One region of the Shewanella mangrovisoli genome, then DNA from elsewhere that is predicted to be linked to it. Evidence: predicted binding sites of a transcription regulator. Region 1 holds the regulator's gene; the other holds the start of a gene.
What was found. Region 1 encodes LexA, which represses DNA repair genes until DNA is damaged. Its sites were predicted from a motif close to TACTGTATNNNNATACAGTA; they were not measured.

Region 1 (6,597 bases):
GTGAAAGAGTGGTAGGGCGCGGGACTTGGTAGGGTCCACTCTAAGCCTTCACTGCCTTCCCAAGGTTTGGCGGGCGCCTTTTCACCGCCCCGAATGCACTTAATCACCAGCACGAGGAAGATCAGCTGAGATAGACCGAAGGCAAAACCCCCAATCGATACGATTTGGTTTACATCGGCAAATTGAATCGAATAATCGGGAATACGCCTTGGCATACCCGCAAGACCTAAGAAATGCATCGGGAAAAACAACACGTTGACCGAAATCACCGAGCACCAAAAATGCCATTGGCCGAGCTTTTCGTTGTACATATGGCCGGTCCATTTAGGTAACCAGTAATAGGCCGCCGCCATGATGGAGAAAATCGCACCCGTGACCAACACATAGTGGAAGTGAGCCACTACAAAGTAAGTATCGTGGTATTGGAAGTCGGCCGGCGTGATGGCGAGCATCAAACCCGAGAAGCCGCCAATAGTGAACAGGATAATAAAGGCCACCGCGAACAACATTGGGGTTTCAAAACTTAGTGAGCCGCGCCACATAGTCGCTACCCAGTTAAACACTTTTACCCCAGTCGGCACGGCAATCAGCATAGTGCAGTACATAAAAAACAACTCGGCAAACACAGGCATACCGGTGGTGAACATATGGTGTGCCCACACGAGGAAGGACAGAATCGCAATACTCGCCGTGGCATACACCATGGATGAATAGCCGAACAATTTCTTGCGACTAAAGGCTGGAACTATGGCGGAGATAATGCCGAAGGAAGGCAAAATCATGATGTAGACCTCGGGGTGACCGAAGAACCAGAAGATATGCTGGAACATCACAGGGTCGCCGCCGCCTGCCGCCTCGAAGAAGCTAGTACCGAAAAACTTATCGGTTAACACCATAGTGACGGCGCCCGCGAGTACGGGCATAACGGCGATCAGCAAGAAGGCGGTAATCAGCCAAGTCCAAACAAACAGCGGTAACTTCATCCACGTCATACCGGGGGGGCGTAGGTTGACTATGGTGACGATCACGTTGATGGCGCCCATGATCGAACTTATCCCCATGATATGAATAGAGAATACAAATAATGCTGTGCTGTCAGGGCTATAAGTGGTCGAGAGTGGTGCGTAGAAGGTCCAACCGAAATTAGGGCCGCCGCCTTCCATAAACAGTGAGCTCAGTAAAATAGTAAAGGCAAAGGGTAGGATCCAAAAACTCCAGTTGTTCATCCGTGGAAGCGCCATATCAGGCGCACCAATCATCATCGGGATCAGCCAGTTAGCCAGCCCTGTAAAGGCTGGCATCACGGCGCCGAATACCATGATTAACCCATGCACTGTGGTCATTTGGTTGAAGAAGTTAGGTTCAACGAGTTGTAATCCGGGCTGAAAGAGTTCGGCGCGGATCACCATGGCCATAGCACCACCGGTTAAAAACATTATGAAACTAAACCACAGGTATAGGGTGCCAATGTCCTTGTGGTTGGTGGTGAGTAACCAGCGCATGATGCCTTTAGGTGCACCGTGATGGTGTTCATCATGGGCGGCAATTTGGTCTTGAGTCAGTGTGCTCATCTTAATCCCCTACTGTCCATGGCGAGCAATATCAGCGGGTTGCACTGTATCGCCGGTATTGTTGCCCCATGCATTGCGCTCATAGGTAATGATGGCGGCAAGCTGTTGTGGCGTAAGTTGTGTGCCAAATGCCTGCATCGCCGTGCCCGGTTTACCGTGCATCACTATGTCGATGTGATTGGCGATCGGACCCGTTGCGATAGCGCTACCAGCAAGGGCGGGGAAGGCGGGAGGCATACCTGCACCCGTTAGCTGGTGGCAGGCGGCGCAAATCGTGGCATAGGTCTTTTCCCCTTCGGCCATCAGTTCATCATGGCTAAGCGTGGGGAGACTCGCGGGATCGACGCTGGCGGTAGGTTCTGTCGCCGTTTTGGGTGCATCGGTGGTTGCTGGGGGCGGAGTCGTTGCTACTGGCTCGCTATTGGTGCCACCGGATTTATGGGCATCAACGTCTTTGGCTTGTACCGCATCACCCGTGTTATTGCCCCATGCATTACGCTCATAGGTAATCACGGCGGCAATTTCTTGGGTCGTTAATTGTTTGCCAAAGGCTTGCATGGCCGTACCCGCTTTACCATTGAGCACGATTTCAAGATGGCCGCTCAGTGGTCCTGTCGCAATGGGGCTGCCTTTGAGGTGTGGGAATACCCCCTGTAAACCTTCACCGTTGGGTTGGTGGCAGGCGGCGCAGTGACCAAGGTAAACTTGCTCACCCTGAGTCATTAGCTCTTCTTTCGTCAGTGTTTGCGATAACGCGGCTTGTGCGGCTTGGGCTGCGGCATTGGCGGCTTGCTTTTGCTCTTCAACCCAAGCATCGAACTCTGCTTCGGGTAATGCCTGCACCACTATCGGCATAAAACCATGGTCTTTACCGCAAAGCTCGGCACATTGGCCACGGTAAATACCGGGTTTGTCGATACGGGTCCACGCCTCGTTGATAAAACCTGGGTTAGCGTCTTTTTTAACGGCAAAGGCGGGCATCCACCATGAGTGGATGACATCCTCTGAGGTCATCAAGAAACGGATTTTGCGATTGATGGGTAATACTAGGGGTTTGTCGACCTCGAGTAAGTAGTGCTCACCCTTGGCTTCACTACCTTCGATTTGAGGTCTTGGGGTTGCGAGAATACTGTAAAAATCAATGTCTTGATCGAAGTAACTATAATGCCATTTCCATTGAGAGCCCGTGACTTTTACCGTGAGATCGGCATTGCTGGGATCTTCCATGGCAATCAGAGTTTTCGTGGCGGGAATTGCCATTAAGATCAGAATGACAAAAGGAATGATCGTCCACGCGATTTCGACTTTTGTACTCTCATGGAAGTGAGACGCGACTGCGCCCTTGGATTTTCTGTGGTTGATCATGGCATAAATCATCACGCCAAAAACCACTAGGCCTATTGCGCAGCAGATATACAGAATCGTCATGTGAAGGTGATATACCTTGCCACTGATTTCTGTTACGCCAGGGGTCATGTTGAACCGCATGTCCGCTGCGGCCAACGGTGGGGCGAATAGCACCACGAGTAAACAATACAACCATTGCTTCACAAGACTTCTCCTCTGCCAATTGCGAATAGCAACTACAAAGAAGAGCAACACAGTAAGTCTCAACTCTATGCAAACTCTTCAGTTCCCAAAAAAGCTTCTCTGACTTCAACGTGCGTTGGCGGCTTACTTTTGATTAAGTATTGTTACTGCTGGTATTAGCCACACTGGCACATACTGCTGAATAAAACCCATTATTCTCGATTTTTGTGGGCAAGAGATATTCGATAAATCGTCGATATTTTTTGCCTAAACGGGCGATATATTATGCTCGTCTGAATCAAACATACTTGCTGTTTAAAAATTGATCAAGATCACTTCTTTTTCTAATTGTCTGAAAAATTGCCAAAAAAAAGCCCCACATTCACAGGTGAGGCGGCTTTCAAGGCTAAATACGCGGTGCAAAAAATTTTAATGAACAGAGCTAAAAAAACTACCTTGGGCAAAGTGAGCGGGTTGCTTGAGTGTCGCGTCCGTAGTCGAGTGATTTACAACACCTTCGAGCACGATTCCCATGGCGCGGGCACTCTTGGCCACAATTTGCAAACGACGATTGTCGCGGGCATCGAGTGAGTGGATCCAAGTAATTACTGCGCTGGAAGTGCCACTGGTTAAGGCTTTTTCCATTGCCCACAGGGTTTCGACTTCATCTTTCGCATGGACTAAGAGAACTCGGTCCATACGCACGCCAGCGCTAGCCAGTAACTGCTTGTAGCCAATACTAGGTGGGTTGATGAGCACGACCCAGCGGCCTTGTTGGCTCAGTTGTGCTAACTGCTTGCTAAGTTGCATTAGCTCTTGGCGACCTTGGCTCTCGGTAGGCATAGTGATGATAGGCGTATGCTGCCAGTCAGTATCGGTTTCGCGCACCGCATCGAGCCATAAACCGGGGTGACGCGGGGCATTACCTAGTAGTTTGTTCATAGCCAATCTCCATTGCGGATCACCCCTACGGCGAGCCCTTCTATTGTTAGACTTTGGAAACTTAAATCGACTTTAATTGGGGAGTAATCTTCATTCTCTGCATGTAGATAAACTAGATTCCCTTTCTTTTCAAAGCGTTTAACTGTTACATCATCGTCGACGCGAGCAACAACTACTTGGCCATTGCGCGCTTGCTGTACTTTATGAACGGCGAGCAGATCCCCCTCGAGGATGCCGATGTTCTTCATACTGTCGCCTCTGACGCGTAATAAGAAATCGGCAGCAGGGTGGAACATGCTAGGGTCGACTTGGTAATACTGCTCGACATGCTCTTGGGCGAGGATAGGTTCGCCCGCAGCCACTTGGCCAATCAGTGGCAAGCCTGATTCGCTGTTATCTTCTTCCTCAACTGGGAGACGGATCCCGCGGGAAGTGCCAGGCATGATCTCGATGCAGCCTTTTTTCGCCAATGCCTTAAGGTGTTCCTCGGCGGCATTTGCACTTTTAAAACCCAAACGGGTGGCGATTTCGGCCCGGGTGGGTGGCATGCCAGTCTCGGCAATATTACGTTTAATCAGCTCTAAAATTTCGGCTTGGCGTGGCGTCAACGGTCTCATGTTCTTTCCTGTTTTTCTATACAGTTACTGTTAGTATATACAGTATTATTCGTAGTGCAAGTATTAACCACTTTTTAACGCGATTGGAGAGTATTAGCGAATGTTCCCTAGAATCTGGTATTCTATGGGGCTAATGAACGTACTTACATTGCATAAGAATAATGCCTAAACAAGACTCTCTTTGGTTGAAATCATTACGCTGGATCCAAAAACACTTAGTGCACACTATTGTTGTGCCGCAGGATCCCTTTGCCGATCTGAATCTGGACGCCTCCAGACCGCTTGCTTATGTAATGAAAACAGAATCCCTGAGTGATATTGCTGCGTTAAGCGAGATCACTACTAAGCTGGGTTTGCCAAGCCCCTACGAGCCGCTCGTGGTAAATGGCGTTGTCGCGCCCCGCGTAGTTTGCCTTGAAGGGCGTAAGCCTTTGTTTGGCGACCGTGCCAGCAATGAGCCATTCCTCGAATGTTTTATGCGTTTGTTGGCCGTACATAAAGAAAAGCCTGAGTTAGATATTCAGCTGGTGCCTGTGAGCCTGTATTGGGGCCGTACTCCGGGTAAAGAAGACGACACCATGAAGGCGGCTGTGCTTGAACGCGAGAATCCAACTTGGTTGCGTAAGTGCCTGATGATTCTATTTTTAGGTCGTCACAACTTTGTTCAGTTTTCTAATGCGGTATCGCTGCGTTACATGGCCGACGAGCACGGCACCGATATGGGGATTGCCCATAAGCTTGCGCGGGTGGCGAGAGTGCATTTCCGCCGCCAACGCAAGGTGATGACAGGACCTGTGCTGCCTAATCGTCAGGCGATGTTCCACTCCCTGTTGAAATCCGAATCCTTACGCAAGGCGATTCAAGAAGAAGCGGCGAGTAAGAAGATTTCCGAAACCCAAGCTCGTGAAACAGCAATTGAATATCTTGATGAAATTGCAGCGAATTATTCAGACAGCCTAGTGCGTATTGCCGAGCGTTTCTTAACTTGGTTATGGAACAAGCTCTACAGCGGTATCAATATCAAAGGTGCCGAGCAAATCCGCCAGCTGCACCATGATGGTCACGAGATTGTGTATGTACCTTGCCATCGCAGCCATATGGATTACCTGCTGTTATCTTACATACTGTATTACCAAGGCATGGTGCCACCGCACATTGCGGCGGGGATTAACCTAAACTTCTGGCCAGCAGGGCCGCTGTTCCGCCGTGGCGGGGCTTTCTTTATTCGCCGTAGTTTTAACGGCAATAAACTCTATACGGCCGTGTTCCGTGAATACCTCGATCAGCTGTTTGCTAAGGGATATTCGGTTGAGTATTTCTCTGAGGGTGGCCGTTCTCGTACCGGTCGTTTATTAGCGCCGAAAACGGGCATGATTGCCATGACGATCAACAGTGTGCTGCGTGGTATCGAACGCCCAGTCACCTTAGTGCCTGTGTATTTAGGCTACGATCACGTGATGGAAGTGGCGACTTATCACAAAGAGCTGAGTGGTAAGAAAAAACAGAAAGAATCTGTATGGCAAGTCTTTGGTGCTATTCGTAAATTAGGTAATTTTGGCCAAGGTTATGTCAACTTTGGTGAGCCGATTACACTGCAAAACTTCTTGAATGAAACGGCGCCAAACTGGCGCACTGAAGTGGCCGACGATCCCGAACAAAAACCGACTTGGTTAACCCCTGCGGTGAACGTGTTAGCGAATCGTGTGATGACCCGCATTAACGATGCTGCTGCCGCCAGTTCAATTACCTTAACCAGCTTAGTGCTGCTGGCGTCGGAGCAAAATGCCCTAGAGCGTTGCTTGCTCGAGCGTCAGTTAGATTTGTACTTAACTCTGCTTAAGCGTGTGCCTTACACTTCGTTTACGTCGGTGGCCGAAGGTGATGGCAAGCACTTAGTGCAGCAAGGATTAGAGCTGAATAAGTTCTCCATCCACGCC
Region 2 (6,597 bases), 1.6 Mb from region 1:
CGAAGTTATTCAGCGCCCGAAGCGTTGCACTACATAGCACGACGCCAGCCGCCTTTTGCCACAGCATAGACTCGAGCATAAACCCGACTTCAATCGGTGAGGCGCTAAACAGATAATCGACCTGTTTGCCTGTGAGCAATTCAATCCAGCGGGCGAGGGGCGCGCCTTTCGTGGAATCTTCCTTTGCCATCATTTTCCAGAGCTTTTGTAGATTTTCGAGTCGCTGCAGCATAAAACCCATTTCGGCCTGTAACGCTTCCGCTTGATGCTTAGGAATATCGCCATCTTTTATCGCCTCGGCCAGCAATAATTGCATCTTGTTAAATTGCTTAAGGGCAAGATTAGAGGTGGCCGCGAGATTCTCGGCGGGAATTTTTAGTGCATCGGGCAATTTACCGTGTTCGAACCGATAGCGGCTCTCGGGATTGGCAAACTGTTTGGTTTGAGTGTCACAAAAGTGGGCGACTTGATTGAGCTGAGCGATTAAGTCACCGATATGATCCTGCATCGCCTGCGCAGGGGCGATAATATTGTTGCTCTTTATCTGATTTTGTAATTTTGCGCTGGTCTTCCCGACTTTTTCGAGCCAGTCGGCGGCTCCCCTAAGCGTTGCCTGTGCGCTAGAAAAGTCCCGCGCGACGATAGGTAAGTGGTGGGCTTCGTCAATGACGTAAAATACGTCTTCGGGATCGGGTAAAATGACCCCGCCACCGAGCTCTAAGTCGGCGAACAGCAAACTGTGGTTGGCGATCAGTACATCCCAGGTATCCACATCCTCGCGGGCCTTGTGAAACGGGCAATTACGATGACTGGCGAGTTGCCGATGACAACTGTGTTTATCGCAGGCGATTTGCTGCCAGAGATGGTCCGGTATCGGTGTCGATAGCGTATCGATTTCACCATTCCAGCGGCCTTCATTATAGTCGCTGAGTAGCTCCTGCAGCATAGCAATTTGGCTGTTATCCGGCTTTGTTTGCCACATGGCCATTTGGGTACTGTTATCATCGCCGATCAGCATGGCAAGTTTAGATAAACAGACATAACGCTGGCGCCCTTTGACCAGACCGAAGCGAAAGTTTAGCCCTGATTGTTCGAGAAAAAACGGTAAGTCTTTGTGCAGTAACTGCTCTTGCAGCGCAACGGTTGCCGTAGCGATACAGACCTTTTTCTTACTCGCGAGCGCAAGCGGGATCGTGCCCAAGATATAAGACAATGATTTACCAATCCCCGTACCCGCTTCGACCACTATGATGCGTCTATCTTTGTCATAGTCGCCAGCCAGGGTCTTAGAGATTTCTGCCACCATAAAATTCTGCTCGCGGCGTGGCCTAAAATTAGGCAAAGCGGCGGCAATATCTTTATAGATAGCGCGGATCTGGTTTTTTACGTTGTCAGGTAACATGCGGCACTACTTTATCGAATTAATGCTGTACATAATAACAGTGATTGCATAGCCTAAGAAACTTTTCTGCCATTTTATGGCAATTTTATTCTGTGTCCCGAGAATCAATAAACAGCGAGAGCCTTAGAGTGAAACCGCAGTTGAATCCCCCCGAGTGTCTAACGCCTGACACGGCTGCGCCTGTGAGTGTACAGGGACGCGTCCTCACGCGCCATGCTATTACGCGCGGTGCAACGCTTGTGTTGCAGTATTATCTCGCCACCGTTTCAGGCCCTGTGCTGGTGGAGTTACCTGACTCTGAGTACATTTGTTTTTGTCATCAAAGCGATATGGCTGCATTGCAGTTACAGACGCCGGGGCTGGCGCTGCGCTTTGTACCGATTACGCTTAAAAGCTTTAAAAGACAATCCGTGGCGGCAATTTATGCTCCATCGAGTAGTGTGTTTCGTCACTTGCAGCGGATAGCGACGGATGCGGGGATCCCCTTATTTGAGGCGGATATCCGTCCCGAGCAGCGTTTTTTAATCGAGCGTTTTGTGGCGCTCGATGTGGCATTTTTAGGGCATTTTGTCGGCAAAGTAGGCATAGATGGACAGTTGCCTGTTTTTAGGGCCATACGCGCCAAAGCGGTTGCGCCGCAGTCAGCAATTAAACTGCGCTCTATCTCCCTCGATTTTGAATGCAGTTTTGACGGTTTACTCTATTCCGTGGCCCTTTATGGACGCGATGCACAATCTCAGCCCTATGAAAAAGTCATTATGGTGGGCGAGGCGCAGCCAGATGCTGCAATCTATATCGAATGGGTGAACGATGAGGCAGCGCTTATCCATCGTCTCATCGCCTGGTTTACGGAGTTTGATCCCGATGTGATTATTGGTTGGTCGGTGGTGACCTTTGACTTAGCCCTGCTATATCGGCGTGCGTTACTGCACCGGATCCCGCTGCGTATTGGTCGAGGTGGCGCGCTCCTTGAGTGGAAGGTTGAGAATAAATTTCGGCCAGAAACCTTAAGTTTGCCAGGGCGAGTGGTGCTCGATGGTATCGATTGGTTAAAGGCGGCCTTTTATCAATTTGAGCGTTTCTCCTTGGAGTTTGTCGCCCAAGCGTTACTGGGTGAAGGTAAAGCGATTCATGATGTGGAAAATCGAGCTCAAGAGATTGATGTGCTATTTGCCGAAAACAAACAAGGGCTTGCCCACTATAATCTGACCGATAGTCGCTTAGTGTGGGATATCTTTGAACATACGCAATTGTGGGATTTTGCCCTCGCTCGCGCCGAGTTAACGGGGTTAGAACTGGGGCGCGTAGGCGCCTCGGTCGCCGCATTTAACCACTTGTATCTACCGCATTTACATAGGGCAGGTTTCGTCGCGCCCGCTGAGCCTGCCAGTCAAGGGATTGAAAGCCCTGGCGGTTATGTTATGGATTCTGTCCCTGGTTTTTATCAGCATATTTTAGTGTTTGACTTTAAAAGCCTTTATCCATCGATTATCCGAACTTTTTTGATTGATCCTAAGGGGTTGATTGAAGGTTTAGATAATGAGGACGGATCTGCATTAGATGAGCCTGAAACTGTTCCGGGTTTTTTGGGCGCGCGTTTTAATCGGCATCAACCTATTCTGCCCAAACTCATCCAAAATCTCTCAGAGCAACGTGAGAAAGCTAAGCGGGAGGCGAATGCGCCTTTATCGCAAGCGATTAAAATCATTATGAATTCGCTCTATGGGGTTTTAGGCTCCCAAGGCTGTGTGTTCCACGATGCGAAACTGGCAAGCTCCATCACCATGCGCGGTCATCAAATTATGAAACAAACCCGCGTGTGGATTGAGGAGATGGGCTACCAAGTCATTTATGGGGATACCGACTCCACCTTCGTCTATTTAGGCCCAGAACCCGATCTCAGTGATATTAATGCCTTAGGTAAGCAGATTGCCGCGCGAATGAATCAGCAATGGCAAAGTAAAATTGCGCAGGAGTTTCAGCTAGAAAGTTTTCTCGAGCTGCAATTTGAGCGCCACTACGAACAGTTTTTTATGCCGACCCTGCGGGGCTCGGAGGAGGGGAGTAAAAAGCGCTATGTTGGAGCTTGGCGTAACCATAGCGGAGCGTTAGAAATCACTTTTAAGGGAATGGAGCAGGTTCGTAGCGATTGGAGCCCCTTAGCCCGCAAGGTGCAGGCTGAACTCTATGAGCGCATGTTTAACCAACGGGATATTAGTGGTTATTTGGCTGATGTTATCGGCGAACTTCAAGCGGGCAAGCGCGATGATGAGTTAGTGTTTAGTAAACGTATGCGCCGAAATTTAGACGAATACACGGCTAAGTCTTCTCCCCATGTGAAAGTCGCGCGCCAGCTTTGTGAGTTAACAGGAAAGGCATCCTTTGGCAAGCGAGGGGCACAGATTGATTATGTAATTACTGTAAACGGTCCTGAACCCGTTTCGCATAGATCGTCTACAATTGATTATCAGTACTACATTGATAAGCAAATTGGCCCTATTGCAGAGCCTGTTTTTTCAATAATGAAACTAAATTACACCAGCATTACGTCGAATCAGTTGTTGTTAATTTAGTGTTTCCATTGTGTGTTTTGTGTTTTGTTTGCTGGTCTTTGTAGTGTTTTAACCTGTTTTATAGAGGTTAAACACGCTGTTTTTGTGATGTTTCTCTACATAATCTTTAGGTTTCGCTTGGAGAGTGTAATGAAAATTTGCTACTCTCACCGGGAAATTGTAAGGAAATATAACAACGGAATGACGTTGATAAAACATAAACGAAAAGGTTAAGCACCAAATGAACAAAACGTTAGTAGCAACTGCGCTAGCAGCACTCTTTCTCGCCCCAACAGTATCTGCAATCGAAATCTACAAAGATGATAAAAATGCGGTAGAAATCGGTGGCTTTATCGATGCGCGTGTAATCAACACTCAAGGTGAAACTGAGGTTGTTAATGGTGCTTCACGAATTAATTTTGGTTTCAGCCGTGAGTTAACCCACGGTTGGAACGCCTTTGCTAAATTGGAATGGGGTGTGAACCCTGTTGGCAGCAGCGATATTGTCTATAACAACCGCTTCGAATCTGTACAAGATGAGTTTTTCTACAACCGCTTAGGTTATGCGGGCATTAGCCACGATGAGTACGGCACTATCACTATTGGCAAGCAATGGGGTGCTTGGTATGACGTGGTTTACAACACCAACTACGGTTTTGTATGGGATGGTAACGCGGCAGGTGTTTACACTTTTAACAAAGACGACGGTGCGGTAAACGGCGTCGGTCGTGGTGACAAAGTTGTTCAATACCGTAACAGCATTGGTGACGTGAGTTTTGCGGTTCAGGCGCAATTGAAAAACAGCAGCTTCTATACCTGTGATATCGAAAACATCACAGAAGAAGCCTGTGAAGTGGAATGGAACGCTGGTAAGAAAGAAGCGCAACAAGTCACCTATGATTACACCTATGGCGGCTCTGTAACTTATAAAGCGACAGATAAGCTTAGCTTGATGGCGGGTATTAACCGCGGTGAATTTGATATTGCTTATGGCAATGGCGATCAAAAAACCGCTGTTGATCTGATCTACGGCGTGGGCGCAACTTGGGGCGACTTCGATAAAGATGGCTTATATGTAGCTGCCAACGTTCACAAAGAAGAAAACCATGATACCGATAACATTGGCCGCTTGATCAAAGATGCCTATGGTGTTGAAACTTTAGTTTCTTACAAGTTTGATAACGGTTTACGTCCATTTGTGTCTTACAACATTCTGGATGCTGGTAAAGATTATGTTATTCAACCCAACTTTAACGCCGATCCTAATGATGTGTTCAAACGTCAGTTTGTAGTTGTAGGTTTACACTTTGTTTGGGATCCAAACACGGTTCTGTATGTTGAAGCACGTAAAGACTACAGCGACTTTACCAGCTCAGATCAAGCGCAAGAAGCCAGAATGTCATTGTCAGAAGACGACGGCATCGCCATTGGTATCCGCTATACGCTTTAAGCCTCAGTTGTTTATCTAGAAACTAGATAACTAAAAGTTAACAAAAAACGCCAGTCAGCAATGACTGGCGTTTTTGTTTTTACCGACGCTTCCTCAGTTCTCTTATGATTACCTTGTCTTCATTTTGTTTTATTTGTTTGCTTTATGTTGATTAAAGGTTTCATATGTGATTTTATTGTTTCGCTGAGTGCTCCGTATTTTTCGTGGTACTCCTGTTTGAAACTGCTTATTAAATAAGCGGATTATAATAAAGACATAATATGTCCAGGGAGATAGACAATGCATAAGAATAACTTTTTAGCCAAGTCTGTGCGTTTCGCATTGATTGGTGGTGTAACTGCGACAACATTGACTGTACCAACAGTGTTTGCAGCAGACGAAGATGGTGCGAAGGTTGAGCGAATCGAAGTAACTGGGTCACGTATTAAACGTACAGATTTAGAAACAGCTAGCCCTATTTCAGTGTTTTCTTCAGAGGATATTGCAGCTTCTGGTGCTGTTACTTTAGAAGATTTTGTGCAAAATATCCCTGCAATTAACGGTGGTGCTGAAGGTTCTTCCGTTAACAACGGTAGCCGTGGTTATGCTACTGCATCACTGCGTGGATTGGGTTCGGGTCGTACCTTAGTTTTAATTAACGGCCGTCGATTCGCATCTGGCGATTTAAACTCTATTCCAACTGCATATGTTGAACGCATTGAAGTTTTACGTGATGGTGCTTCAACTGTGTACGGTTCTGATGCCATTGCTGGTGTTATTAACTTTATAACCAAGAAGAATTTTGAAGGTGCAGAATTCAACGTTCAGTATGATATTACTGGTGAGGGCGATGGCGATAAAACGTTATTCTCTCTAACAACCGGAACATCATCCGAACGTGGTAACGTAGTTTTATCACTTCAATATACGGACCGTAAGGCTATTGGGCAAGGAGACCGTGATTTTTCTTCATGTCCAATCTCTGAGAATGCTAACGGTAAATATTGTAGTGGTTCAGGTACAATCCCACAGGGACAATTTTTTTACGCGGATGGAACACCATCTTCAGATGGTTATGTAAAAGATAAAACTACTGGACAAGTTCGTCTATTTGATCCAACAAAAGATGCATACAACTTCGCGCCAGCTAGTTACATGGTTACTCCACAAGAAGTATTTAGTATTAATGGTGCGGGAAGATACGAAATCACTGA

Region 2: dinG (ATP-dependent DNA helicase DinG) is a predicted target of LexA. The motif match lies at 1,426-1,445, and genes of this name have one in related genera.

Annotation. Positions count from the first base shown of each region.
Region 1 is NZ_CP080412.1:4,576,830-4,583,426, reverse strand. Features, by position in the region: gene ctaD (cytochrome c oxidase subunit I) at 1-1,571, opposite strand, end outside; gene coxB (cytochrome c oxidase subunit II) at 1,581-3,122, opposite strand; gene K0H60_RS19925 (cell division inhibitor SulA) at 3,531-4,043, opposite strand; gene lexA (transcriptional repressor LexA) at 4,040-4,660, opposite strand; gene plsB (glycerol-3-phosphate 1-O-acyltransferase PlsB) at 4,822-6,597, shown strand, end outside.
Region 2 is NZ_CP080412.1:3,002,897-3,009,493, reverse strand. Features, by position in the region: gene dinG (ATP-dependent DNA helicase DinG) at 1-1,402, opposite strand, end outside; gene K0H60_RS13285 (DNA polymerase II) at 1,543-3,975, shown strand; gene K0H60_RS13280 (porin) at 4,196-5,404, shown strand; gene K0H60_RS13275 (TonB-dependent receptor plug domain-containing protein) at 5,684-6,597, shown strand, end outside.